One region of the Winogradskyella sp. SM1960 genome, then DNA from elsewhere that is predicted to be linked to it. Evidence: riboswitches for the same ligand, from Rfam matches in the RefSeq annotation. Region 1 holds a riboswitch; the other holds the start of a gene.
The links. Region 1 has a riboswitch for S-adenosylmethionine ahead of K1X16_RS13070 (trans-sulfuration enzyme family protein). Riboswitches for the same ligand answer to the same signal wherever they lie in the genome.

Region 1 (15,350 bases):
AGCACGGTAAAATTGATGTGCTAGTAAATAACGCAGGTGGTTTAGGTGGTAGATCTAGGTTTGAAGATATGACGACTGAATTTTACAGAAATGTAATGGCGCTTAATCTTGATTCAGTATTTTTTGCGTCAAGAGCAGCAATACCATACTTAAAGAACGGTGAGCATCCTTCTATAATTAATTATACATCTAACGCTGGTTGGACAGCAGGAGGACCAGGAGCTGGAATCTATGGTACGTCAAAAGCTGGTGTTCATGCAATTACTAGAGCATTGGCAAAAGATTTAGCTGAATATGGCATTAGAGTAAATGCAGTATCACCGGGTACTATTGATACACCTTTCCATGCACAAATCAAGTCTACAAAACCTGAGGTGTTTAAATCTTGGGCAAATAATATTATGCTTGGTAGATTAGGTCAGCCAGAAGATGTAGCTGGTGTTATTTCTTTTTTAGCAAGTAAGGATGCATCGTTTATTACGGCAGAGACCATTCAAATTGGAGGTGGACAAGCATTGGGAATTTAATTTCAATTAAGGTTTAGTTTAAGTTAAACTTTTGATTTGAATTTTAGCTGAGAAAGTGATTAAGCAATGTCTTAATCACTTTTTTTTTGCTCTAATTGTTATCGGTTTGTTCGTTATTTAGAATGAAATTTCCACTATAAGCTTTAGGGTTGAATTGAAACGCGAAGTGGTTTATTAACTTTTAGGGAAGTTCAATTTAATTATTTCGAGGAATCTCTAACAATCAATTCTGCATCTAAGATGATTTTATTCAAACTTTGTTTTACGTCATCTTTAGCCGCATAATCTAGAAATGTGTTTGCTGCAATACGACCAATATCTTTACTATGTTGATCTATACTAGTCATAGACGGGCTTACTAAAGATGTAAAAGGTTCGTTGCCAAAACCGACCAACCGTATGTCGTTAGGAACATTTATTCTATTCTCATTTAACACTTGTAATGCACCCAGAGCAGCATAATCACTTGCGGCATAAATTGCATCAGGTCTATCTTTCAATTTTAGAAGTTTTTCCATTTTTAATCTGCCATCCTCAAGCGTAAGAGCACTTTCTACAATAAGACTATCATCAATAGGAAGTTTATTTTTCTTCAAAGCATCAACATATCCTCTAATTCTGTTGTTAAAGATTCGCGTTCGCCTATAGCCTCCAATATGCGCAATGCGCTTACAGCCTTTTTCAACCAAATGTTCAACGATAACATGACTACTGTCATAATCATTAATACCGACGTAATCTACATTAAGATCATTTTCACCACGATCAAATAGTATAAGCGGGATGCCGTTTGATTTTATTTTCTCGTAATGTGATAAATCAACAGTTTCATTTGCCATTGAAGCTATAATGCCATCCACTTGAGTGTATAAAAGCGTGTCAATATTCTTACATTCTTTTTCAAAAGATTCATTAGATTGTGTAATGATAATGTTGTAGCCAGCTTTATTAAGAACAGCCTCCATATTTTCGAGAACGGAAGAAAAGAAATTACTATTAGTACGTGGTACAATAACCCCAACTAAGTTACTTTTTCCCTTTCTTAAAGCGCTGGCCAAATGATTGGGTTGATAATTAAGTTCTTTTGCAACACGTTTAACGGCGTCTTTTGTTCTGTCACTAATGCGGGAATCATCATGCATTGCTTTAGAAACTGCTGCAGGAGAAATATTTAGCTTTACAGCAATGTCTTTTAGTGTTGTTCTTTTTTTATTCGCCAAGTTTTTATATATTTGCTTAATCGATTAAGCAAATATAGCATTTTAACAATAAAAATCAAATCATGTACGTTTTGATTTATTTTTAAACCAATTGCTTAATCGATTAACTAAAAATGATAATTTAACTAAATAAACAAATATTCAGGATGAAAAAAGTGGTCACTTTTGGAGAAATTATGCTAAGATTAGCACCTCAAGGTTTTTTAAGATTTTCGCAAGCTAATAATTTTGACGCCATCTATGGAGGTGGAGAATCTAACGTAGCTGTATCATTGGCAAATTACGGTGTGCCAGTTGATTTCGTAACGCGTTTACCTAAAAATGATATTGGTGAATGTGCTATGATGGAAATGCGAAAAAGAGGAGTAGGCGTTGATAAAATTATCTATGGTGGAGACCGTTTAGGAATTTATTTCTTAGAAACAGGTGCCGTAAGTAGAGGTTCTAAAGTCGTTTATGATAGAGCACATTCTGCTATTTCTGAAATTGAACCAGGCATGGTAAATTGGAAAGACGTTTTTAAAGATGTGGCTTGGTTTCATTGGACTGGTATTACTCCTGCAATTTCTCAAGGTGCAGCAGACGCCTGTTTAGAAGCTGTAAAAGTAGCTAGTGAAATGGGTGTTACTATCTCTACAGATCTTAATTATAGAGCTAAACTTTGGACGTTTTGTGATGATGCACATAGAGAAAAAATAATGAGTGAATTAACATCGTATTGTGATGTTGTTTTAGGAAATGAAGAAGATGCTGAAAAACATTTTGGAATTCATCCTGAAGGTTTAGACGTTCATAAACATGGACACGATGTAAAAGCGGAAGCATTTTTATCGGTGTGTAAGCAAATGATGGAAAAATTCCCTAGAGCTAAAAAAGTGATTACAACACTAAGAGGATCTATTTCTGCATCTCATAATACCTGGGCAGGAGTTTTATATGATGGTAAAAAAATGTATGAAACACGTCAATACCAAATTACAGATATCGTAGATCGTGTTGGTGGAGGTGATTCATTTATGGGTGGATTAATCTACGGATTATTAAAATATCCTGAAGATGATCAAAATGCATTAGATTTTGCCGTTGCAGCGTCTTGTTTAAAACACACTATAAAAGGTGATGCTAACTTAGTTACCGTTTCTGAAGTAGAAAAATTAATGGGAGGTGATGCCTCTGGTAGAGTAGCAAGGTAAATTCATGAAAAGTTTACGGTCGTAATACACAGTACCAAAACATTACTGAAAAAGTAGCTGAATACATACACTACAAAACGAATAAACATATAAAAATGGCAAATTATACAAGAATAGAAGTAGCAAATGTTATGAAACAAACCGGAATGGTTCCATTGTTTTATAACGCGGATATAGAGATAAGTAAAAAAGTAATTAAAGCAACTTACGATGGTGGAGCGCGTTTGTTAGAGTTTACAGCACGTGGAGATTTCGCTCACGAAGTTTTCGGAGAGCTAAACAAGTGGGTTCTTAAAGAATTACCAGGAATGATTATGGGAGTTGGTTCTGTAACAGATGCTGCGTCTGCTTCACGTTTTATGGCTTTAGGGGCTAACTTTATCGTAACTCCAGTGTTAAGAGAAGACATCGCCATTGTATGTAATAGACGTAAAGTAGCTTGGTCTCCAGGATGTGGCTCATTGACTGAAATATGTAGAGCAGAGGAATTGGGTTGTGAGGTTGTTAAGTTGTTTCCAGGTGGAATTTACGGACCAGATTTTGTAAAAGCAATCAAAGGTCCTCAGCCATGGACAAGTGTAATGCCTACAGGTGGTGTGTCTCCAACTAAAGAAAATTTAGAAGGTTGGTTTAAAGCCGGTGTAACTTGCGTAGGCATGGGCTCTAAATTAATTGCAAAAGGTGCAGACGGTAACTATGATTTAGCAAAAATTGAATCGGATACTAGAAATGCATTAAGTATAATTAGTACTTTAAAATCATAACTATTGAAATCGTCAGCTGTAACTATAAAAGAATTGTCTTCTTTATCTGGATATTCGATATCCACAGTGTCTAAAGCCTTAAATAATAAGCTTGAGATTAGTAAAGCTACACGCGAAACAATTAAAACTATAGCAAAACAGCATGACTATGTACCAAATAGTTATGCTGTTTCACTTAGAATGCGAAAAACGGGTTCTATTGCTGTAATTGTTCCTAAGGTTACCGAGGCTTGCTATGGTCAGACGCTTTGTCATTTGCAAAAATCGGCAGAAAAATTTGGTTATAGAATTCTATTTTATCAATCATTTAATTCTACGACTAAAGAGTTAAATTATATTAAAAGTCTTAGCGATGGCTCTATTGATGGAATTATTGTTGTTTCGGCAGAACATAGAGAAAAGTCGCAATTTTCAAATCATTCATTTCCTGTTGAGCTACTTCATATTGACTGTAGTCAAACTCTCGAAGATATAAAACAACTTACCTACACGAGTTTAATAAATGTTTTAAAAGGTTAGCTTTTTCTGAGAAACCGTATTTTCAATCTTACATTGTAATAGCGATACAAAACGATCACATATTTTTCATAATCGTTGGGATCTTTTTTTGAACTTAATCAATTCAAATAACGGATAAGAATGTGTTCAATAGAGTATGTTTTTAAATGCAAATGGCTACTTTGGACCCAATACATTATTTACTTTTAAAAAATCTTAAATTCTGAAAAGAGCAATACAGTACATGATAATTAGTGCATTAGCATTTACATTTTTAAATGTATTGGTAAAGTCACTTAATAGCTTTAGTGTTTATCAGATTGTATTTTTTAGATCTATCGGTACGTTGTTTTTTACAATACCATTTTTACTTAAAAATAAAATCCCTTTATTGGGACATAAAAGAGGTTTAATGATAGGAAGGAGTGTTTTTGGCTTAATTTCTATGACGTTATTCTTTTTGTCACTAAAGTATATAGCTATGGGAACTGCCGTTTCTATTCGCTATATAGCACCTATTTTTGCGGCATTTTTTGCATTGTTCATTTTAAAAGAGAAAATAAAACCATTGCAATGGTTTTATTTTGCTATTGCATTTGCAGGAGTTTTGTTATTAAAAGGTTTTGATTCACAAGAAGAAATAACCGGTATTTTATTAGCCATATCATCCGCTTTATTTGCAGGTTTAGTGTATATCATGATTCGTAAAATAGGCACAGCTGATCATCCTGTGGTTATTGTAAACTATTTTATGATCATTTCGGCTGCGATTGGTGGCCTATTATCTATAAAAGGATGGATAAATCCATCTGGAAAAGAATGGCTTATCTTTTTAAGCTTAGGTGTTTTCGGCTATTTTGCACAATTGTATATGACTAAAGCCATGCAGGTTGGTGAAACCAATGAAGTTGCTCCTTTAAAATATTTGGAAGTTATTTTCACCATGATTATTGGCCTAGTTTGGTTTGGAGAAATCTATACGTTTTGGTCTTTAATGGGAATTTTACTCATTATTTTAGGTTTAACTTTAAATGTTGTTTCTAAGAGAAAACCTAAATCTTAAAACAAGGCTGAAGCTATAGCTTTTACATTATCACTTTTTCCCATGGAGTAATAATGAAGTACTGGTACACCCGCATTTTGTAATTCTTTAGATTGGTTTATAGCCCACTCAATTCCAACTTGTCTAACGTCCTTATTGCTTTTACAACTGTCTACAGCTTCTATTAACTCTTCTGGTAAATCTATTTTAAAAACTTGCGGTAACAATTGTAAATGACGCTTTACTGCAATAGGTTTTATACCTGGAATTATGGGTACATTAATGCCTTCTGCTTTGGCTGCTTCAACAAATTCAAAATACTTTTGGTTATCAAAAAACATTTGAGTGACAATATAATCTGCACCAGCATCTACTTTTTGCTTTAGACGTTTTAAGTCTGTTTTTAATGAAGGAGCTTCTAAGTGTTTTTCGGGATAGCCAGCGACTCCAATACAAAAATCAGATTTGTCATCAGCTTCAAGAACATCGTGTAAATAGTGTCCCTTATTAAGATTTTGAATCTGACTTACTAAATCTTTTGCATATTGATGTCCACCTTCACATGCTTCAAAATATTGTTGATGTTTCATAGCGTCACCACGTAAAGCCATCACATTATTAATGCCTAAATAATGACAATCTACAAGTAAATATTCGGTTTCTTCTTTAGTGAATCCTCCGCATAGTACATGTGGTACCGTATCAACGTCATATTTGTGTTTTATAGCTGCACATATACCAACGGTTCCTGGTCGCATACGTGTAATTTTTCGGTCTAAAAGCCCATCTTTTTTAATGTATAGATACTCTTCTCTAGACGTTGTAACATCTATAAATGGTGGTTTAAACTCCATTAAAGGATCTATATTATTATATAATTGCTGAATGCTATTTCCTTTTTTCGGTGGAATAATTTCGAAGGAAAATAATGTCTTTCCGTTAGCTTTTTTTATGTGATCTGTAACTTTCATGTTTACTTCCCACGAAGGTGGGAATCTTTTTAATTAATAATTTATTTATCAATAGATTCCTGTTTTCACAGGAATGACAGTTAATCAGCAATATTTGGACTTAACCATTTTGTTGCCTCTTCGTTTGAAATATTTCGACGTTTACTATAGTCTTCAATTTGGTCTTCTTTAATTTTTCCTAAGCCAAAATATCGCGCTTCTGGATTCGCAAAATAATAGCCACTCACACTTGCTGCTGGCCACATTGCTAAACTTTCTGTAAGTTTTACTCCAATGTTTTCCTCAACATTTAACAGCTTCCAAATGGTGGTCTTTTCTAAGTGATCCGGACAAGCAGGATAACCAGGTGCAGGTCTTATTCCTTTATAACTTTCTTTTATAAGTTCTTCATTGGTTAAATGTTCGTTTTGATCATAATTCCAATGTTTGGTTCGCACTTCTTTGTGTAAATACTCTGCGAATGCTTCGGCTAATCGGTCTGCTAAGGCTTTTATCATAATCGAATTATAGTCATCATGATTGGCTTCAAATTGAGCTGCCAATTCTTGAGTTCCAAATCCTGTTGACACACAAAAACAACCCATATAATCTTGTTTTCCTGTTGTTTTTGGTGCAATAAAATCAGCTAAGGCTATGTTTGGTTTACCTTTTGCTTTTTTAGATTGCTGACGAAGAGTTAGGAATTTGTATGTCTCTTCACCTGTGAGATCTCTCGACTGCGCTCGAGATGACAATACGACCTCAATATCATCATCATTAACTGAATTAGCTTCAAACAATCCAAAAATAGCTTTTGCTTTTAAAAGCTTTTCTTTGAAAATACGCTGTAATAAAAGTTGCGCTTCTTTAAACAATATGGTTGCTTGTTCTCCAACCACATCATCAGTTAGAATGGCTGGATATTTTCCATGTAAATCCCAACTTCTAAAAAATGGTGTCCAATCAATAAATTCTTCGAGTTTGGTGATATCAAAATCTTCTAAAATTTGAATGCCCAATTGATTTGGTTTTACAATCTCAGAGGTATTCCAATTTATTTTGAATTTGTTTTTACGAGCATCAGCTATCGTTAAATATTCTTTTTTCTTGGTGCGTTTTAAGAACTGCTCTCGGAAGGCATCGTACTCTTCACGAATTTGGTTTTTATAAAGCTTACTGTCTTTCTTAAGTAAATCGCCAACAACGGTTACAGCTCTGGAGGCATCATTAATATACACAACAGTATTGCTATAATGTGGTGCAATTTTTACAGCAGAATGCGCTCTTGAGGTTGTTGCACCTCCAATAATTAAGGGAATTTCAATGTTTTCTTTTTCAAGGGCTTTAGAAACGTAAACCATTTCATCTAATGATGGTGTAATTAGTCCACTCAATCCAATGATATCAACCTTTTCTTTGATCGCGGTTTCTACAATTTTTTCTGGTGGAACCATAACACCAAGGTCAATAATTTCATAATTATTACAGCCTAAAACAACGCTAACAATATTCTTTCCGATATCGTGAACATCGCCTTTTACGGTTGCCATTAAAATACGACCTGCAAATTCTTGTTTTCCATCTTTTTCGGCTTCAATAAAGGGTTGTAGGTAAGCAACAGCTTTTTTCATAACTCGTGCCGATTTTACCACTTGAGGCAAAAACATTTTACCACTACCAAATAAATCGCCTACCACATTCATTCCGATCATAAGATGCCCTTCAATAACCTCAATAGGTTTATCTGAGGCTAAACGTGCTTCTTCAACATCTTCAATAATAAATTTATCTATGCCTTTAACTAAACCGTGCGTGATTCTATCTTGCAATGGATCATTTCGCCATTCGAGAATATTTGCAGATTGTGCGGACGAGTCGCGACTTGTACCAACAAGTGATTCCGCGATTTCCATCAAACGTTCTGTGGCATCGTCGCGTCTATCGAAAAACACATCTTCAACACGTTCTAATAAATCTTTATCTATTTCGTCATAAATCTCGAGCATTGTTGGGTTAACAATTCCTAAATTCATTCCATTTTTAATGGCATGGTATAAAAATGACGAATGCATTGCTTCACGCACAACATTGTTTCCTCTAAATGAAAAAGACACATTACTTACCCCTCCAGAAACGTTAGCATGCGGTAAATTTTCTCTAATCCATTTGGTGGCTTCAAAGAAATCGAGTGCATTTCTGCGGTGTTCATCCATTCCTGTTGCAACCGGAAAAATGTTAGGATCGAAAATAATATCTTGGGCAGGAAACTTTAGTTCGTTAACTAAAATGTGATATGAACGTTTACATATTTCAATACGTCTATTGTAATTGTCGGCTTGTCCTTCTTCGTCAAAAGCCATAACCACAACAGCAGCTCCGTAACGTTTAATGAGTTTTGCATGGTGTTTAAATTCGGCTTCACCTTCTTTTAAGCTAATTGAATTAACAACACATTTCCCTTGTGCCACCTGTAAACCAGCTTCAATAATTTCCCATTTAGAACTATCGATCATTATTGGGATTTTAGAAATGTCAGGTTCTGAAGCTATGAGATTTAAAAAGGTAGTCATGGCATAAACACCATCTAGCATACCTTCGTCCATGTTAACGTCTAAAATCTGAGCACCTCCATCAACTTGGTCTCTAGCTACTTCTAAAGCTTCATCGTATTTTTCTTCTTTTATTAAACGAAGGAATTTTCGAGAGCCTGTTACGTTGGTACGTTCTCCTATATTTATAAAATTACTTTCTGGTGTTACAACCAAAGGTTCTAAGCCTGAAAGTGTGAGATATTTTTTTATTTGAGTCATGTTAGTATTTTCAAAATGGATTCCGTCTACGCAGGAATAACAGTTTTTCTAGGTTCATACTTCTGCGCCACTTCTGCAATTGCTTCTATATGTGCAGGACTTGTGCCACAACATCCTCCTATTATATTAATGAGATGGTCTTTGAGGTAGCTTTCAATAAATTGCTGCATTTGTTTTGGAGATTCTTCATATTCACCAAAAGCATTTGGTAGTCCTGCGTTAGGATGAGCTGAAGTAAAAAATTCAGTTGCGTTAGATAACCTTTGTAAATAGGGCTTTAATTGTTCTGCTCCAAGTGCGCAGTTAAAGCCAACACTTAAAAGTGGAATATGAGATATAGAAGTTAAAAAAGCTTCAACTGTTTGTCCTGATAAGGTTCTGCCAGATGCATCAGTAATTGTTCCAGAGACCATAATTGGAATATCGATATGGCGTTCTTCTTTAACTTCTTCAATGGCAAATAAGGCAGCTTTAGCATTTAATGTGTCAAAAATAGTTTCTACTAATAGCAAATCTACACCACCATCAATTAAGGCTTCTACTTGCTGTTTGTAGGCAATTCGTAATTCATCAAACGTAATAGCTCTATATTCTGGTCGGCTAACGTCTGGCGATAAACTTGCCGTTTTATTTGTTGGCCCTATGCTTCCAGCAATGAATCGAGGCTTTTCAGGATTTTCTTTCGTGAATTTTTCTGCGACTTCTTTGGCTATGCGTGCAGATTCGTAATTAAGCTCGTAAACTAAGTCTTCCATATCGTAATCTGCCATGGCTATTGTGGTGCCCGAAAACGTATTGGTTTCTACAATATCTGCTCCAGATTCAAAATATTTGGCGTGCACTTCGGCAATAGCTTTAGGCTGCGTTAACGACAATAAATCGTTGTTTCCTTTTAAAGGAGATGGATAATCTTTGAAGCGTTCGCCTCTAAAATCTTCTTCCGAGAAATTATATTGTTGCAACATAGTTCCCATGGCTCCATCGAGAACTAAGATTCGTTTTTGTAATTCTTGTTTTATTTTGCTCATAATGTTTATGTGTTCTCGATACCATTTTATTCTCCCGAAAGCTTTCGGGATCTAAAATCACTCGAACTGACGCTAGTTTTCTAGGGCTTGTTTTAAATCTTTAATAATATCTTCAGGATGTTCTAAACCTACAGAAACGCGTATCAATCCGCCTGTAATTCCTGTTTGTAGTCGCACATCTTCTGGTATTTTAGCATGTGTTGTAGATGCAGGATGTGTTACAATACTTCGTGTATCTCCTAAGTTTGCAGACAGTGATAATAATTGAATTGTATTTAGAAATTTTCTACCAGCTTCTATACCTCCTTTGATTTCAAAAGCGACTACATTTCCTCCTAGTTTCATCTGCTTTTTTGCTAATTCGTATTGTGGATGTGATTTTAAGAATGGATATTTTACAAAATTGACGTTGTGATGAGATTCTAAAAACGTCGCAATTTTTAAGGCATTTTCACAATGTCTATCAACTCTAACCGGTAATGTTTCTAAACTTTTTGAAAGAATCCAGGCATTAAATGGTGATAATGATGGACCTGTATTTCGAGAAAATAAATATATTTTTTGAATTAATTCTGAGCTACCAACCGTTATACCACCTAAAACTCTGCCTTGTCCGTCTATTAATTTGGTTGCCGAGTGAATGACCAAATCCGCACCAAATTTAATGGGTTGTTGTAGGTAAGGCGTCGCAAAACAATTGTCTATAATAAAAATGAGATTGTGCTTTTTTGCGATGTCTCCCAAACGTTGTAAATCTAAAATATCGACAGCAGGATTTGTTGGGCTTTCTGCATAAATTACTTTAGTATTGGGTTGAATAAGATTTTCGATCTTGTCTAACTCATCAACTTTAAAATAATTATTTGAAATATTCCATTTAGGTAATATGTTATTGAGTAAGGTTTGGGTTGACCCAAAAATACTACGACACGATACAATATGATCTCCTGCATTAAGGATAGCTGCAAATGTTGAAAATACGGCAGACATACCAGATGCAAAGGCATAACCACGTTCTGCACCTTCCATTAAACAGATTTTTTCTACAAATTCTGATGTATTTGGATTAGAGTATCGGCTGTAAATATTACGTTGTTTTTCGTCTGCGAAAGAAGCACGCATATCTTCTGCATCCTCAAAAACATAACTCGATGTTAGATATAATGGATTAGAATGCTCTAAAAATTGTGAGCGTTCCATTTGCGTTCGTATGGCTTGTGTTTCAATATGTTTTGAACTCATTTTTCTACGGTTTAATTAGTACAAAAAAAACGAAATACGTCTCAGACGTATGTATAGAAAAATGTTATAAAGAGTTGTAATTACAGGTGTGCAATTATGTTGGGTTATCTATCCAATTGTGCGATAAATGAATCGACAATTACGTAGAAGTTAGCACCTTCTTAATAAGTTTAAGGGTTGCTAAGGTTTCAAAGGGTCTAATCCCTCCACCTTTCTTGATAACATTTCAATACGTTGTTTGAACTTTGAAATACAATATTCCGAAAGAAAATAGTATAATACAAATTTTATTCACTTTATTTTAATAGAAACATGTTGCATTTTAATTGTAACTTTGATTTTCTCAAATAAAGTTGATTATGTTAGAAAATTTCTGGTTTAATGTGCAATATGGCATGAACCATGTTTTAGATATCAATGGTTACGACCATGTCTTATTCTTAATGGTATTAGCTGTGCCTTACGTTTTTAAAGATTGGAAGCGTGTGCTTATTTTGGTTACAACATTTACCTTAGGACACACACTATCTTTAATTATGGCGGCTTATGGTATTGTAAGTGTTAATGGAAAATTAGTAGAATTTTTAATTCCAATTACTATTTTAATTGCTGCACTTTACAATGTATTTACAGCAAGTAAAACATCTAAATCTAATAAAATTAGTGTACTGTTTTTAGTAACGTTATTTTTTGGACTTATACACGGTTTGGGTTTTGCAAGAGAATTTAAAATGTTTGCAGGTCAGAACGAAGGTAAATTAGGACTTCTTATAGAATTTGCTTTGGGCATTGAGTTGGCTCAGGTTATCGTTGTATTTGTTGTGCTATTTCTTGGGTTTTTAGGTCAGACGATCTTTAGATTTTCACGTCGCGATTGGATGATGGTAATTTCTGCTGTTGTGATAGGGTTAGTGATTCCGATGATTATAGGAAGCGATTTACTTAATTAAGCTAAAAAAGATTGGTAAAACTTTAACGCGATGTAAATGGGTTATAAAATACTATCCGTTTATCTTCGTTACTAACATGATAGCTTTGTATAACACTTATTATTAATGCCAAAGACAAAACAATTACGTTACGATAAAGCCTATTTGCGCATTGCAAAAGAATGGGGAAAATTATCGCATTGTAAACGGAAACAAGTAGGAGCCCTTATTGTAAAGGATAGAATGATCATTTCAGACGGTTACAATGGTACACCAACTGGTTTTGAAAACTATTGTGAAGACGATGAAGGCTATACTAAATGGTATGTGTTACATGCCGAAGCTAATGCGATTTTAAAAGTAGCATCGTCTACACAATCTTGTCAAGGGGCAACGTTATATATTACGCTTTCACCTTGTAAAGAGTGTAGCAAGTTAATTCATCAAGCAGGAATAGTAAGGGTTGTTTACCATCAAGATTATAAAGATTGTTCAGGAATTGATTTTCTAAAAAAAGCAGGTATAGAATTAGAGCTTATTGAAGATCTAAATGAAGATTCTCGTTTTCACGAGAAATAATATGGCAACAAAAAATAAATACATACCACTTATTGTTGGTGTTGCAGTTGCAGCAGGTGTTATTATAGGTGGAAAATTAAGTTTTTCAGATACATCAGATAATCTCTTCAGTACAAATAGTAAAAAAAACAAACTTAATCGGTTAATAGACTATATAGATTACGAGTATGTAGAAGATGTAAATACAGACAGTATTGTAGACGTTACTGTCAATGGTATTTTACACAATTTAGATCCACACTCTACGTATATACCCAAGGAAGATTTAGAGCGAATCACTGAAAATATGAAAGGTGATTTTGTTGGTGTTGGTATTAATTTTTATCCGTATAAAGATAGTATTGCAGTAATTAGACCAACCGAAAATGGTCCAAGCGAACGTGCAGGTATTATGAGTGGTGATCGTATTCTTTTAGCAGATGGCGACACACTTTACGGTCCAAATATATCTAGTGATTTTATTAGTGAAAAACTTAAAGGAGATAAAAACACGTCTGTAAAACTAACGGTTTTTAGAAAAGGTGAAGATGAATTATTAGAGTTCGATGTTAAACGTAAAGCCATTCCTATTAAGAGTATAGAGGCTGCATATATGCTTACAGATGATTTGGGCTATATGAAAATGAATCGTTTTGCAGAATCTACTTTTAACGAGTTTAAGTTAGCACTTAGTGAGTTAAAGGAATTAGGAGCTACTAAATTAGCATTAGATTTGAGAGATAATCCTGGTGGATTTTTAGGAATAGCGGAACAAATTGCAGATGAATTTTTAGAAGATGGTAAGCTTATTCTGTTCACTAAAGATAAAAGAGGAAAGGAAGAGCGCGTCTATGCCACAAAAAGAGGAGAATTTGAAGATGGAGAACTTTATATTCTTATCAATGAAAATTCAGCATCGGCAAGTGAGGTAATCGCAGGTGCACTTCAGGATAATGATAAAAGTATTATTGTAGGTCGACGCTCCTATGGTAAAGGCTTAGTACAACGCGAAATGGCATTAGGTGATGGAAGTGCTGTACGTTTAACCGTATCTAGATATTACACTCCAACAGGGCGTTCTATTCAAAAACCATATACTAATGGTGATAGCGAAAGTTATTTCAATGATTATTACAAACGCTTAAGAACAGGGGAATTAGCACACGAAGAAAGTATAGAAGTAGATGATTCTTTAAAGTTTACCACACCAAAAGGAAAAGTAGTGTATGGAGGTGGAGGAATCATTCCAGATATATTTGTGCCTGTAGACCGATTATTTGATAATGAAACCATCAATTATTTAAGACGACGAGGGCATTTTGGATATTTCGTGTTTGAAGAATTAGATAAGGATCGCACCATATATCGTGGTGTTTCTAAGTACGATTTTATTAATAATTTTGAAGTTAGTGATGATATTGTTATGAATTTTCAAGATTATGTCAATCAAAGAGAACGTACCAATATTTCTTTTGTAGCCTATAATGCTGAAATCAGACGACTGATAAAAGCAACATTAGCGCGTCAACTATTTGATGATAATGCGTTTGAAGAAATCATTAACAAAGAAGACATTATGGTGCAAGAAGTTATTCTACTAAGCACTGAGTATCCTAACTTTAAACAGTAACTTTATCGTGGATTTTGGTCTGATTTCCGTCATTCCAAAGGGTTAAAATATCGGTTGCTACATGCGATCCGCTACCACATGCCATAGCAAATTGACTACGCCAACCTGCTAAAGTACCAGCGACATAAAGGTTGTCTTCAATGAGGTGATCCGTGTTTTTTAACCAAATTCTATCCTTCTTTATCGCAGCTCTTGGATGAGGTTCAATGTAAGTTTCTAAACCTGTTATAGTCATAAAACTTGTGTATCCAACTGCTATAACAACGATTTTAGAATTGTATTCGTTTTTATTGGTTGTTATTTTAAAGCCACCTTCTTCTTTTTGAATGGCACTTACTTTTTCATTTTCTATTTGTGCAATATGAGGATAAAGCTCTGCCAATTGATCTATTCCACTGTTTAGAATATCAGAACCTAAAGTACCAGGTTGTAGTCCCAATACATTATTAAATAATGCGTCTTGAAGATGTGATGTTTTTTGGTGTGCAATAATGCCAATAGATTTGTTTTCTGCAAACCGCTTGTTTTTGGCCGAACCTAAAACTAAAGCGCAAGATAAACCTGCGGCACCACCTCCAATAATTAAAGCATCAAAAGACATTAGCGCCGATTATTTAATTTTTCAATTTTTTTAGAAATTCTAAATACTTGTAATAAAACAATTGCGCAAAGTGCAGCCAAAATAGTTATTAAAGCTGTTTGACTTTCTCCTTCAAAGAGGGCATCAAAATTTAGTTTTGTCGCATTAAAAATAATTAATGCTACTGCAATAATGGATAAGATGAGTGTAATTACTTTCATGTTAACGAATTTAAACCAATAACGCTTTTATGTTGTGAGCAAATAACTTTACGGCTATGGCTAACAAAATTACGCCAAATATTTTTCTTATAATGTTAATTCCATTAGATCCTAAAACACGCTCAATTTTTGCAGATGTTTTTAGGACAATATATATA
Region 2 (15,350 bases), on a different contig from region 1:
CTTTAAAGCCATAATCTGTTAACGACCATGCCGCATGTTCTCTACTAGATCCACAGCCAAAATTATCTCCGGCTACTAATATTTTTCCAGAATACTTAGAGTCATTGAGTGCAAAATCTGTATTAACTGAACCATCTTTATGATATCTCCAATCTCTAAACAAGTTATCACCAAAGCCTTTTCTGTCTGTTGCTTTTAAGAAACGTGCTGGTATAATTTGATCTGTATCTACATTCTCTATATGTAATGGAATGGCTCTAGATTGTAATGTTGTAAACTTTTCCATTAATTTAATTGCTTTGAAATATCTATAATTTTACCTTCTACTGCTGTTGCTGCTGCGACCAACGGACTCGCTAAGATAGTACGAGACCCTTGACCTTGTCGTCCTTCAAAATTTCTATTTGAAGTAGACACGCAGTATTCTCCTTGTGGAATCTTATCATCATTCATGGCCAAACATGCCGAACAACCTGGTTGACGTAATTCAAAACCAGCATCATCAAAAATAGTTTTTAATCCTTCGTCTATAATTTGCGTTTCAACCTGTTTACTTCCTGGCACTAACCAAGCTGTAACATTAGCTGCTTTTTTCTTTCCTTTAATATAATCTGCTGCGACTCTAAAATCTTCAATTCTAGAATTGGTACAACTTCCTATGAACACAAAATTGATGGGTTTGTTAATTAAACTTTCACCAGCTTCAAAATTCATATAAGACAATGACTTTTTAAACGATGGATTTTCATCCGTAGGAATGTTTTCAGAAATTTTAATTCCCATTCCTGGATTAGTTCCATAGGTGATCATTGGTTCTATATCGGCGGCATCAAAGCTGTATTCTTTATCAAACGTTGCATCATCATCTGTTGGCAAGGTTTTCCAATAGGCTACTTTCTTTTCAAAATCTTCTCCTTGAGGTGCAAATTTTCGACCTTTCACATAATTAAAAGTGGTTTCATCTGGCGCAATCATTCCGCCACGTGCTCCCATTTCAATACTCATGTTACAAACGGTCATACGACCTTCCATACTCATCTCTTCGAAAACATTTCCAGCATATTCACAGAAATAACCTGTCCCTGAATTGGTTCCTAATTTTGAAATAATATAAAGAATAACATCTTTTGGTAAAACGCCATTCTTCAATTGACCATTAACCGTTACTCTTAAGCTTTTTGGCTTGGTAAGCAACAAACATTGACTTGCAAAAACTTGCGCTACTTGACTTGTACCAATACCAAAAGCAATGGCTCCAAACGCACCATGTGTTGAGGTATGACTATCGCCACAGACCATGGTTAAGCCTGGTTGCGTCACTCCCAACTCTGGAGCCATTACATGCACAATACCGTTATATTTATGCCCTAACTCATAAAGGGTAATATTATTTTTTTTACAATTTTCAGACAATTGCTCCAATTGATTTCGAGATAACGCATCCTTAATAGGCTTATCTTGATGTAATGTTGGAGTGTTATGATCTGCTGTCGCCACAATTTGATTGGGCCTAAAAATAGGAATCCCACGCTCTTCTAGTTCATTAAAAGCTTGCGGACTTGTTACTTCATGGATTAAATGCTTATCAATATATAATATCTGCGGTCCGTTTTCTATCGTACTGACCACATGCGAATCCCAAACTTTATCGAATAATGTTTTACCCATCTATTATGCTGAAATTATTTGTTGATACACCTTACTTGTTTCAATAATTTGATGAATATCATTATCATTGATTTCTTTCTTTTTATCTGCAAAACTTAAGAAATTTGCATACACATCATCTAATTGCAGTTTTGTAAGCTCGTAACCTACATTTTTTGCTCTATACGCCAAAGCAGCTCTCCCACTTCTTGCCGTTAACACAATCGCAGACTCAGTAACACCCACATCTTTAGGGTCAATGATTTCATACGTTTCTCTATTTTTAATCACACCATCTTGGTGAATTCCAGAGCTATGCGCAAACGCATTTGCTCCAACAATTGCTTTATTTGGCTGTGTATAAATTCCCATACTGTCACTGACCAACTGGCTCAGTCCATAAAGCATAGAAGTATTTATATTAGTATCTAAATTGAGATAAGGATGTTGCTTTAGCACCATAACAACCTCTTCTAAAGCTGTGTTTCCGGCACGCTCACCAATACCATTAATAGTACATTCTATCTGGCGAGCTCCATTAATTACACCTTCTATAGAATTTGCTGTTGCCAATCCTAAATCATTATGGCAATGACAAGACAAAATAGCCTTTTCAATACCTTTTACATTTTCTTTTAGGTACTTAATTTTTGCTCCATACTCGCTTGGCAAACAATACCCTGTTGTATCAGGAATATTTAGCACTGTTGCACCTGCTTTTATCGCCGCTTCACAAACTCTTGCTAAATACTCATTATCTGTTCTTCCTGCATCTTCAGCATAAAACTCAACATCTTCTACAAATGATTTTGCAAATTTTACAGCTTCAAAAGCACGCTCTAATATAGCCTCTCTGTTTGATTTAAATTTGTGAATTATATGCGAATCAGAAGTACCAATACCTGTATGAATTCTTGGTTTTTTTGCATATCGAAGCGACTCTGCAGCTACTTTGATGTCATTTTCTACAGATCGGGTTAAACCACAAACTGTAGCATTTTTCACTATTTTAGAAATGCCTTCTACCGATTTAAAATCACCTGGACTAGACACTGGAAACCCTGCTTCTATCACATCAACTCCAAGTTGATCTAACTTTTCAGCAATGATTACTTTTTGTTCAGAATTTAATTTACAACCTGGCACTTGTTCTCCATCCCGAAGGGTTGTATCGAAGATTTGTATGTTGTTATTTGACATATATCAAAATATATTTTATAGTATTGTCTAACGAATATATGTTTTGAAATTGCCATAAATTTTGACAAACCTATAACTTTACGATGTTCAGTTGCCAAAATGTATTTTAAATTACTGATTAACAGGTTTCTAAATCTATTTTATATTGATAACTAAAGACCAAAAAGATAATTTATTCTCACTCATAAAGTCATTGACAAAGTCTGAAAAACGACAATTCAAACTTTATGTGGGTCGACTTGGAGTAAATTCAGATTCAAAATTTTTGAAACTTTTTAATCTTTTAGACAAATCAAAAACCTATAATGAAGCAGCAATTATAAAAAGTGGCATCGTTAAAAAACGACAACTTGCAAATGTAAAAGCTCATTTATACAAACAAGTTTTAATAAGTTTAAAACTTAACCCTTCGCATCAAAATGTGCGTTTACAAATTAGAGAACAACTAGATTTTGCTTCCATTTTATATCATAAAGGCTTGTATAAACAAAGCTTAAAAATCTTAGATAAAGCTAAAGAACTAGCGATTGCAAATGAAGAAAAAAACTCTGCTTTTGAAATTGTTGAACTCGAAAAAGTAATAGAATCACAATACATTACACGAAGCATCAGCACACGCGCAGATGAGTTGACAGTGCAAGCTAAGGAGTTGAGTTCACTGAACATGATAGCGAGTAAACTTTCTAATTTATCGCTTCAGCTCTATAGTACTATTTTAAAAACCGGCTATATTAGAAATGAAGAAGAGGCCAACATGGTCACTAATTATTTTAACAAACGCTTACCTAAGGTAAAAATTGAAGACCTTGGGTTTCGTGAAAAATTATGGCTTTATAAAGCCAATTTATGGCAAAGTTTTTTGCTTCAAGACTTTTTAAGTTGTTACAAATACGCTTCAAAATGGGTGGATTTATTTTATCAGAATCCAAGCATGATTAACCTAAACCCCGTTTTCTTTTTAAAAGGTAATAATTACTTACTCGAAGCTTTATTTTTTATTGGAAACAAACCAAAATTCTTAGAAAAGTTTACTGAGTTTGAGCTAACTGTGAACAAAGCCAATTTCCCTAAAGATGAAAACGTTGCCTCTTTAGTGTTTCTTTACACCAACTTTCACAGTATTAATCAACACTTTATTGATGGAAGTTTTGAAGAAGGTTTAGATTTAATTCCTAAAATTGAAAAAGCCTTAATTCCGTTTAATAACAGAATTGATCCGCATCATAAAATGATATTCTATTACAAGTTTGCCAGTTTACACTTTGGAGCAGGAAACAATAAAGCATGTATAAAATATTTAGACAAAATTATTTCTAACAAATCACTTTCAATGCGCGAAGATTTACTCTGCTTCTCTAGAGTTCTAAATCTCGTTGCACATTATGAAGCTGGTTTAGACTATCATTTAGACACCCTTTTACGAAGTACTTATAAGTTTTTAATTAAGATGAATGACCTTCATGAAGTGCAAAAAGAAATGATAAAATTCATTAGAGGACTTCAATATATTTATCCACACGATCTTAAAAACGCCTTTATTGAATTGCATAAAACCTTAAAAACTTTTGAAGAGCATCCATACGAGCGACGCGCCTTTTTATATCTCGATATTATTTCTTGGCTAGAAAGTAAGATTGAAAACAAGCCTGTAGCCGAAATTATACGTATTAAGTATTTATCAAAAAACAGCTAAAATTTTTATGAAATTGTTAAAAAACAAATAAAAGCAGCAAAATATTTGGATTTCTAAATTTTGTATTGCAATATTTGTGCTCACAAAGTTCAAACACTTACTGAAATGTTATCAAGAAAGGTGGAGGGAATGACCCTATGAAGCCTTAGCAACCCTTAGATTTACTAAGAAGGTGCTAAATTCTACTTAAATATGCAAGTCATTTTTTGCACATTTGGATAGATAACTCAAGACTAATTACTCATCTGTAATTAGCATTTTCTTTATAATATTTTTCTATTAAGTACGCTTCTAACCCTTTGACAAAGTTCAGGAAAAAAGAGAGGCTTATTTGGCTTTTGGTTTAATCATTTATTAACTCAAAAACTTAGAAAAATGAGTACACAAAAATTCGCAACACAAGCGTTGCACGCAGGTCACGACACCAATCAAACATCTGGAACAAGAGCTGTTCCTATTTACCAAACATCATCGTATGTTTTTGACGATTCAGATGATGCAGCCGGACGATTTAATCTTTCCGTTCCTGGTTTTATTTACACACGTTTAAACAATCCAACAAACGACATTCTAGAGCAGCGTTTAGCAGCACTAGAAGGAGGTATTGCAGCTGTTGCTACAGCCTCTGGAACCTCAGCAATTGCTACAACATTACTGACGCTTTTAAGAGCAGGTGACCATATTGTAGCATCGAGCAGTTTATATGGTGGAACCTACAATTTATTAAGCGTTACCTTACCAAGACACGGCATTACCACAACGTTTGTAGATGCTTCTAATCCCGAAGAATTTGCAAAAGCAGCACAAGAAAATACAAGAGCATTCTTTGTAGAATCTTTAGGAAATCCGAAGTTAGACGTTTTAGATCTCGAAGCCATTTCTACAGAAGCAAAAACGCACAAGGTGCCTTTAATCGTAGATAACACTGTTGCTACACCTTATTTATTAAAACCAATTGAACATGGTGCTAACATTGTTATTCACTCATTAACAAAATACATAACCGGAAACGGAACCTCACTTGGAGGTGCTATTATTGATGCAGGCACCTTTGACTGGACTAACGGAAAATTCCCAGAATTTACAGAACCATCTGCTGGTTACCATGGCTTAGTCTATAGTGAAGCCATTGGAGCAGCTGCTTTTATCGCTAAAATAAGAGTAGAAGGTTTACGAGATTATGGTGGAGCTTTAAGTCCATTTAATGCGTTTCAAATTATTCAAGGTTTAGAAACCTTAGAACTTCGTATAAAGAAACATAGTGAAAATGCTCTTGAATTAGCAACTTGGTTACAAGAACAGCCAGAAGTGAAATGGGTCAATTATCCAGGATTAGAATCTAGCCCATACCATGAGCTAGCTAAAAAATACTTACCAGAAGGTCAGAGTGGCGTCGTAACTTTTGGAGTTGACGGAGGCTATGAAGCTGCTAAAACCATTGCAGACACTACCAAATTATTCTCACTGTTAGCCAATATTGGAGATACAAAATCACTTATTATTCATCCTGCAAGTACAACACATCAACAATTAAGTGATGAGGCACAAGAAACCGCAGGAGTTACAAAAGATTTAATTCGTTTATCTGTTGGCATTGAAAACATTGAAGATTTAAAAGACGATTTAAAAGACGCTTTTGCTGTTGTAAAGCAGAAAAAAGCACTTCAGAATTAAACTTTAATGAATAGCTAAGTAGATGCCTTTGTGATAAAGGCGTCTACTTTAAATTTTCAAAATTAAAACAGACAAAACAATGAGTGATTTAAAATTCTCAGTTGTAGGAGATAGTGCTTCTGCAACTCAATTTATAGGAAAAACAAGACAATTTACTTTAGTCGTAGACGAACCAGAAGCTTTAGGAGGCACCGATGAAGATGCTAACCCTGTAGAATATATTTTAGCAGGATTTGCAGGTTGTGCCAATGTTGTAGGACATTTGGTCGCCAAAGAATTAGGCTTCACAATTAAAAGCTTAAAAATTGAAGTTTCGGGTGACATAAATCCAAATCGTTTTTTAGGTACTTCTACTGAAGAGCGCGCTGGTTTTAAAACTATAAACCTCAATCTAATTCCAGAAACTGATGCTAGTATTGAAGTGTTAACAAAGTGGCTTCAAATTGTAGAAGAACGTTGTCCTGTAAAAGATAATTTACAGAATAAAACACCTTTAAAAATTTCAGTAGAAAAAGAATATACAGCTATATAACTATTTGTAATGGCACATTTACACTATATAACATTAAACAATTACACAACCGAAAGTGGTAAGACAATCAATGCAAAATTGTCTTACCAAACTTTTGGTCAATCGTTACATTCTGCACCAATAATCTTAGTAAACCATGCACTTACAGGGAACTCTAATGTGATTGGCGAAAATGGTTGGTGGAACGATATGATAGGCAAAGAAAAATGTATAAACACAGCGGATTACACCATTTTATCGTTTAATATTTTAGGTAATGGTTTTGACAATATTCCTGAACATATTATTGAAAATTATAAAGATTTTACAGCAAGAGATATTGCAAAACTATTTGCTTTAGCGATAGAACAATTAGAAATAAAAGAATTATTCGCCGTTATTGGTGGTTCTGTTGGTGGTGGCATCGCATGGGAATTAGCCGCTTTAAAACCACGCTTAATTCAACATTTAATTCCTATAGCTACCGACTGGAAATCTACGGATTGGGTCATTGCCAACTGCCACATTCAAGACGCGCTGTTAAATAATTCATCTCAAGCTTTAGCTGATGCAAGAATGCACGCTATGACCTTGTATCGCACACCAGAATCCTTGACTCAAAAGTTTGGACGTACTAAGAAAAACGATGCACTTTATAATATTGAATCGTGGTTAAGTTATCATGGTGAAGCACTAGAAAGTCGTTTTCAGGTGGCAGCTTATAAACTGATGAATCAGATATTACGAACTATAGATATTACAAAGGATAGACCTGAATTTTTAGAGGTCGCTTCTAAAATTGAAAGCGATATTCATATCATAACCATTAATTCTGATTTATTCTTTAAAGCCGATGAAAACTGGAACACCTTTGTCGATTTAAAAAGCGTGAAAGAAAACGTCAATATCCATGAGATTAAATCCATACATGGTCATGATGCATTTTTGATTGAATTTGATCAATTAGCACGATTCTTAAAACCAATTTTTTCGAACCAACTGCAAAGTCAAAAAAAACTTGAACAGCAAGTGGCTTAAATTCAAAATTGCCAGAATTCCCAGTCTATCTCGTATCTTTATAACGGTAACGGATTCATAATTATTAATAAAAGCGGAAATATACACGTCGTATACTTTCTCTACCTTCTATTTTAGCAATTTATGACTCTAAAAAACAACCTTTATAAATCTTATATGAAATATCTCAGAGCATTAGTATTCATTATGTATTTAGGATTATTATCCTTTCAATCTCGTTCCGATTCCGATACTTTAAATCCGATTATTAAAACGTATGAAACAGAAAGAGAATACGACTTCAAACCTTTTGAATCTGTTGAAAACACCATTAAATATTATAAAGCTGAAGCTCTTTTTGCAGAAAACTTAAAAAAAGAACTAGAACAAATTTCAGACGATGAATTATCTGAATCCGAAAAAATTTCAAAAGAATTATTAGCCTTCGTATTACAAGATAAGATTGACACAAACACTTATAAAACCTATTTAAATACAATAACAAACGAGTATGCATTTCATTTACGATTAAATCGAATTGGAAACACAACCTTAAACACCAAAGAACAAATAAACAATTATTTAAAACGTCTCGATAATCTACCACAAACAGTTGATTACAATATCAGCCTTATGAGAGCTGCAATAAAGGAAGGCATGACACAACCTAGAGCTGTTTTTAATAATTATGAAGTCACCTATGATAAACACATCGTTTCAGATGTTACAACCAGCGAGTTTTATAAGCCATTTCTCAATTTACCAGAGTCTTTGCCGACCACTTTAAGAGATTCTATCATTAATGTTGCGAAAACGAGTGTTCAAAAAAATGCCATTGATCAATACAAAAAAATTAAGCGATTTTTTGAAGATGAATATTTCCCAAATACAAGACAAGAGTTAGGTGTTTCAAGTATTCCAGATGGTGAAGCATTTTATCAGAACAGAATTAACTTTTTTACAACCAGTAATGCATACACAGCAGATGATATTCACAAAATCGGCCTAAATGAAGTCAAAAGAATTAGAGCAGAAATGCAACAAATTATTGATGATTTAGAGTTTGAAGGCAACTTTGCCGATTTCATAGAATTCCTAAGAACAGACGAGCAGTTTCAACCAAAAACAGCAAAAGAACTAATGATGTTCGCAAGAGATATATCTAAACGAATCGATGCTGAGCTTCCAAAATATTTTAAAACATTGCCTAGAAAACCTTATGGTGTTATTCCTGTACCTGAAGAGATTGCGCCTAACTACACTGCCGGACGATACGCCTCTTCGCGCAGCAGCACAACGGCAGGATTTTATTGGGTTAACACTTATAATTTACCAAGCAGAACCTTGTACACCATACCTGCATTAACAGCTCACGAGGCCGTTCCTGGACACCATTTACAAATTTCACTGAATAATGAATTACCTGAAACAATTCCTAAATTCAGACGGAATCTGTATTTATCTGCTTATGGTGAAGGTTGGGGATTATATTCCGAATATTTAGTTGATGAAATGAATATTTACACAACTCCTTATGAGAAATTCGGTCAATTAACATACGAAATGTGGAGAGCCTGCCGACTTGTGGTTGACACAGGTGTTCATGCAAAGGGCTGGACAAGACAGCAAATGATTGACTATATGTCTGAAAACACAGCACTATCCATTCACGAAGTCACTACCGAAACGGATCGTTACATTTCATGGCCAGGACAAGCCATTTCTTATAAAATTGGTGAACTTAAAATCAGAGCATTAAGACAAAAAGCAGAAACCGAGTTAGGTACATCATTCAATATTCGCGACTTCCATAGCATCATTTTAGAAGAAGGCACAGTGACCTTGTCTATTCTTGAAAGACGTGTTAACACCTATATTGAAAACGCAATGAAATCAAAATAGGGCTAATACGCTAACGCGTTACTAAAATAAAACTACAATTAATCACCTTCTCATTTTAGTTAAAAATTCATTTGAGAGCGTTAATATTATTAGCATTAAAGACAATAGTTATACTTTTACACGTATATATTTGACTATTGGATAAAATCGAAAACAAAGCATCTCAAACACCACAAAAACGACAATATCGTTGGCTTCGCAGAACCTTACGCGTACTGCTAGGTATTCTTGTGTTTTTGTTTTTAATGATTCTATTTGTGAGAAGTCCTTGGGGACAAGATATTATCGTAAACAAAGCGGTTAATTTCGTCTCTGACAAAACAGGAACAAAAGTAGCTATTGAAAAACTTTTTATAACCTTTGATGGTGACTTACAACTAGATGGTCTTTATCTAGAAGACACCAAAGGAGATACTTTAGTCTATTCCAATTCGCTTGAAGCCAACATTCCACTTTGGAAAATGATACAAGGCGAAGCCGTTGGTGTCGATGCCTTAGATTGGGATGGATTGCGTGCCAATGTAATTAGAAAAGATAGCGTTACCGGATATAATTTTCAGTTTTTAATTGATGCTTTTGCTTCAACCGACACCACAACCGTTGCTACAGACACTACTTCTACTCCACTAAACTTAGTGATTGGCAACTTAAATTTCAATAATTTCGATATTGTTTTCGATGATGCTGTTGCAGGAATCGATTCCAGATTTAAGATTGGAAACCTTCAAGCCCATATGGAAACCACCAATATTGAAGACATGATTTTTGAGGCGTCGGAAATTAAACTCAGTGATGCTAACATCAAATTTATTCAAAAACCTGTTGCAGTAGACACAACTACTTCAGAGGCTCCATTACCAAAACTTTCTTTTGAAAACTTAGCCTTAAACAATGTTAAAGCGTATTACGAATCTCAACCAGACAGGCTCATTGCAGATGTTGATATTTCGGAGTTTTCAACGGAAGTTCCGATTATAAATTTGAGCGATAGTGATTTCGACCTTAAGAATATTACCTTAAAAAATTCTAGAATTAGTTTAACCACAGAAGCTGAAATCAATGGCTTAACACAACAAATTGAAGAGGTATCAGAAGAGACAAAAACAGACATTACGACTTTTGAGTGGCCGCAACTGTCAATTAATGTGGCTTCAATTGATTTTGAAAATAACCAGCTCGATTATCGTGTAGGAAATGCCAAGCCTACAAATGATATTTTTAATCCCAATGCCATTTCACTATCAAACTTAACGCTTCAGGCTAAAGATATTTTATTGAAGGATAAAAAAGCGACATTAAATTTAGAACAGTTTAATTTCAATGAAGCTTCAGGATTAAACCTAAACCAGTTGGCTGTAAATTTTAACGCTACAGACCAAGACATGCTTTTAAACGGTTTAAATTTCAAATTAAATAACAATTCAATTTCGGGTGATGCGGAGCTCAACTATACGTCGCTTTCAAAATTAATAGAAGCACCAGAAACCACTAAGGTTAACTTAAATTTACCTGCATTTCAGCTGTCACTGACAGAAATTTTCAAGTTTCAACCCGATTTAAAAAACAACGAATACCTCAATAAATTAAGCAAAAAACTCGTTTTAGGACACTTAAATGCCTCAGGAACTTTAGCAGCTATCAAATTAAATAAAGCTGAACTCAATTGGGGAAATTCAACACAAGTTTCCGCTAAAGGCACCATTCAAAACGTCACAAACCCTGAATTGATTCAATTTGATATTCCACAATTTTCTGCAGTAACAAAACGATCAGATTTAATTCAATTTGTAGATGAAGCAAAATTAGGAGTCCATTTCCCAAATGACATCAAATTTATTGCGCAAGTAAATGGGAATCCTGAAGACATTTCCGCTAACGCAAAACTAACCACGTCACAAGGTGTGGCAACTGTTGATGGCCATTATAAAAATGGAGAAGACATTGCTTTTGATGCCGACGTTACTATTGACGATTACAAAATAAATGAATTGCTAAACAATCCGCAATTTGGTGGATTGAGTCTTACCATAAAATCGAAAGGAAGCGGTAAAAACATTAACACACTTAATGCCAACGTAGAAGCCAATATATCTGAATTTCAACTGAACAATTATGCCATTACAGATCTCAGTATTGATGGAGATATTGTTAATGGTTCTGGATCGATTAATTCAAATTATAAAGACGACAATCTGAATGCCAATTTAGAGACCTTCGTTGTTTTAGATTCTATTAAACCTGAAATACAATTAAACCTCGATATTATTGGTGCCAATTTAGAAGCACTTGGTATCATGCAGCGCAACGTTAAAACTGCTATGCATATTAATGCCAATTTTAAAGGCAACGCAGAGCACTTTGACGCAGATGCACTAATTGATGATGGCATTATAGTTTATGACAATAAAAGCTATTTAATTGGTGATATAAAAGCGTTGGCTCATGTGGATAAAGACACTACATCAGTAGCGTTAAACAACAAAATCATAGATCTTAATTTAGAATCTAACACCAATCCACAGACCTTTAGTAAAGCCATAAAAAGACATATTTTAAGCTATTTCTATAGAGATGAAAAGGTTTCAGATAGCATTACAGATTTTGTAAACTTAAAGCTTAAAGGGAAAATTTCAGAATCACCGCTACTCAACGATGTGTTTTTAGTAAATGTAAGAGATTTAGATACTATTGATATCGCCTTAGATTTCAAAGAAAAAGAACGGTTATTAAAAGCAAACATTACGGCTCCGTATTTTAATTACAGCGGAAACACCTTAGACAGTTTGGCGTTTTCAATGGATACAGACAAGGATAATTTCAACTTTAATTTAGGATTTCAAAACATAACAGCTGGCCCTTTAAATGTTCCTAAAACAATCATAAAAGGCCAACAATCAGATCATGAGCTCGTTCTAGATTTTTTAGGATATCATAACGACGAACAGCTTATGAATGTCAGTACTAAAATATCAGGTAATCGTGATGAATTAAAATTCACCGTTAATCCTGATAGTCTAATTCTGAACAAAGAAACATGGACCATTCCTGACAACAATGAAGTTATTATTACTGAAAAAAACCTTGAATTTAACGCCTTCAAAATCACAAAAAACAACCAATCAATAGAACTTACTGATAAGTTAGAAAACATTACGGAAAAACATATTGCAATAGCTTTTGAAAATTTTGATATCAATGAAGTTTTCAATTATTTAAACCCTAAAGCAGAATTAGCAACAGGTCAATTAAATGGTAATTTTATTGTTGAAGATCCCTTTGAAAACGCAGGTATTGTTGCCGATTTAAACATCGAAGAATTTCATACACTCCAAACAGATTTAGGCACGTTAAGTATCAATGGAAATTCGCTTGGCACTAACAGTTATGCTTTTAACGCAGGCTTAAAAGGAGGAGACATCGATTTTGACCTCGTTGGTGATTACACTGTAAGTAACACTATCGCTAATTTAGATTTGGATTTAGATATTAACGAATTTAAAATGAAAGCACTCAACACGCTTTCTTTGGGAGAAATTAAAGAAACAGATGGAAGTTTTTCTGGTAATTTTAAAGTCACAGGAACCACAACTGATCCTCAGTACGATGGTTATTTAACTTTTAATAATGCAAGTTTCAACGTTGCTAAACTCAACACAAAATTTACGATGGCAGATGAAAAGCTAAACGTAAACAACGCAGGACTTTCAATGACCAATTTCACCATAAGTGATGAAAACAATAATGATTTAGTGTTATCTGGAAAAATAGGCACAGAAAGTTTCGTTAATCCAACGTTCGATTTAATTGTAAAAGCCACTAATTTTCAAGTATTAAATGCCACAAAAGAAGATAACGAGACCTTTTATGGTAAAGCGAGTTTTAATGCCAACGCAAAACTTACTGGAGATTTACAGATCCCAAAACTAGATGCTAAACTCACCTTAGGGTCAGACACTAATATTACTTATGTGATGCCATCGTCAATGGCAAGTATTGAAGAACGCGAAGGTGTTGTTGTTTTTGTAAATCGTGAAAATCCTGATGCGATTCTCACCCAAACCGGAGAACAAACCGCTACAATTAAAGGTTTTGATATTTCTTCTGAAATTATTATTGATAAAAATGCAGCCGTCACAGTTGTCTTAGATGAAGAAACTGGTGATAATTTTAAAGCTTCGGGCGAAGGGAATCTCATTTTTACAATGGCACCAAATGGTCGTATTTCGCTTACCGGATCTTACGAAATTTCAGATGGTCATTACGAACTTAATTTGTATAATTTAGTTAATAGAAGATTTTTAATTGCACCAGGAAGTCGTGTTACTTGGTCTGGTGACCCTTTTGATGCCGAACTCGATGTACGTGCCATTTACAATTTAGAAACCTCCGCTACTGGTCTTATGGCATCGCAGATTTCAGGTTCTGATCCATCGGTTCAAAATAAATATAAACAAGTTTTACCATTTAATGTCTATCTTAATATTGATGGTGAATTATTGCAACCTAAGATTTCTTTTGGCTTAGATATGCCTGAAGAAGAACAAGGTGCAATTAGCGGCCAAGTTTATAGCAGAGTGCAACAAGTTAACCAACAAGAAGGTGAGTTAAATAGACAAGTATTTTCACTATTAGTCTTAAACCGTTTTTATCCAGACTCTGGAAGTGATGGTAGTTCTGGTGGATTTGCAACTATTGCACGAGATAATTTAAACGATGCGGTTTCAGATCAGTTAAATGCATTTTCAGATAAATTATTAGGTGGTTCTGGTATTGAACTCGATTTTGGCTTAAATAGCTACACCGACTATCAAGGAGACGCTCCAACAGACCGTACACAATTAGATATTGCCGCACAAAAAAAACTATTTAATGATAGGTTAACCGTTAGAGTTGGTAGCGAAGTAGACATACAAGGCAGCAGCAGTACAGGTGAGGAAGCGCCACTAATTGGTAATGTTAGCTTAGAATATACCCTTACAGAAGACGGAAGATATCGTTTAAAAGGCTTTAGAAAAAGTGAATTTGAAAATGTTATTGATGGTCAAACGATTGTCAGTGGCATTAGTTTAATTTTCACACAAGAATTCAACCAATTTAGTGAACTTTGGGATGCAATTATCATGGCTAGAAAAGCGAAACGTGAAGCCGAAAAAGAAGCCGCTGAAAACGAACTTGACACCAAAGAAGAAACGACAAATAAAAGCATAGAACAGAAAAAGGACTAAACTTGAAACGATTTTTAAAACATAGTATTTATTTAATGTGCTTCGGAATAGTGTTGTACTCGTGTAGTATAACAAAATACATTCCTGAAGACGAAAAACTATATACAGGTGCCAAAATTGAAATTGATGCAGATTCTTCAGTGACGACTGTTAAAGACTTAAAAACAGAACTAGAATCAGTGCTAAGACCAGAACCTAACTCTAAGTTTTTAGGTATGTATTTGGGACTTTATTACCATTACAAAGGACAAAAGGAAAACCCTGGATTTATTAATCGCTGGTTAAATAAAAAATTAGGTGAAAAACCCATTTATCAATCTGATATAAAACCTTTTGAAGTTGAAGACATTTTAATAAATCGATTAGAAAACAAAGGCTACTTCTTCAGTACAGCTACTTCAGCCTTTGAAGAAGAAGAAACAAAAGCTTCTGTTGCGTATAACGTAAAAATTGCTCAACCGTATAAAATGGCAAATTACCA

Region 2: it holds a riboswitch for S-adenosylmethionine, as region 1 does, so the genes downstream of both, K1X16_RS04295 (O-acetylhomoserine aminocarboxypropyltransferase/cysteine synthase family protein) here and K1X16_RS13070 (trans-sulfuration enzyme family protein) in region 1, are expected to answer to the same signal.

The regions. Positions count from the first base shown of each region.
Region 1 is NZ_JAICBG010000005.1:146,319-161,668, forward strand. Features, by position in the region: gene K1X16_RS13025 (SDR family NAD(P)-dependent oxidoreductase) at 1-527, shown strand, start outside; gene K1X16_RS13030 (LacI family DNA-binding transcriptional regulator) at 728-1,747, opposite strand; gene K1X16_RS13035 (sugar kinase) at 1,894-2,940, shown strand; gene K1X16_RS13040 (bifunctional 4-hydroxy-2-oxoglutarate aldolase/2-dehydro-3-deoxy-phosphogluconate aldolase) at 3,036-3,704, shown strand; gene K1X16_RS13045 (LacI family DNA-binding transcriptional regulator) at 3,708-4,223, shown strand; gene K1X16_RS13050 (DMT family transporter) at 4,447-5,265, shown strand; gene metF (methylenetetrahydrofolate reductase [NAD(P)H]) at 5,262-6,215, opposite strand; gene metH (methionine synthase) at 6,296-9,004, opposite strand; gene K1X16_RS13065 (homocysteine S-methyltransferase family protein) at 9,031-10,032, opposite strand; gene K1X16_RS13070 (trans-sulfuration enzyme family protein) at 10,105-11,274, opposite strand; SAM riboswitch class I at 11,376-11,499, opposite strand; gene K1X16_RS13075 (HupE/UreJ family protein) at 11,634-12,224, shown strand; gene K1X16_RS13080 (deoxycytidylate deaminase) at 12,330-12,782, shown strand; gene K1X16_RS13085 (S41 family peptidase) at 12,784-14,391, shown strand; gene K1X16_RS13090 (FAD-dependent oxidoreductase) at 14,381-14,992, opposite strand; gene K1X16_RS13095 (hypothetical protein) at 14,992-15,192, opposite strand; gene K1X16_RS13100 (MarC family protein) at 15,203-15,350, opposite strand, start outside.
Region 2 is NZ_JAICBG010000001.1:975,897-991,246, forward strand. Features, by position in the region: gene leuD (3-isopropylmalate dehydratase small subunit) at 1-286, opposite strand, end outside; gene leuC (3-isopropylmalate dehydratase large subunit) at 286-1,668, opposite strand; gene K1X16_RS04285 (2-isopropylmalate synthase) at 1,672-2,847, opposite strand; gene K1X16_RS04290 (hypothetical protein) at 2,996-4,540, shown strand; SAM riboswitch class I at 4,646-4,769, shown strand; gene K1X16_RS04295 (O-acetylhomoserine aminocarboxypropyltransferase/cysteine synthase family protein) at 4,916-6,214, shown strand; gene K1X16_RS04300 (OsmC family protein) at 6,294-6,746, shown strand; gene K1X16_RS04305 (alpha/beta fold hydrolase) at 6,756-7,763, shown strand; gene K1X16_RS04310 (DUF885 domain-containing protein) at 7,920-9,644, shown strand; gene K1X16_RS04315 (translocation/assembly module TamB) at 9,782-14,869, shown strand; gene K1X16_RS04320 (BamA/TamA family outer membrane protein) at 14,905-15,350, shown strand, end outside.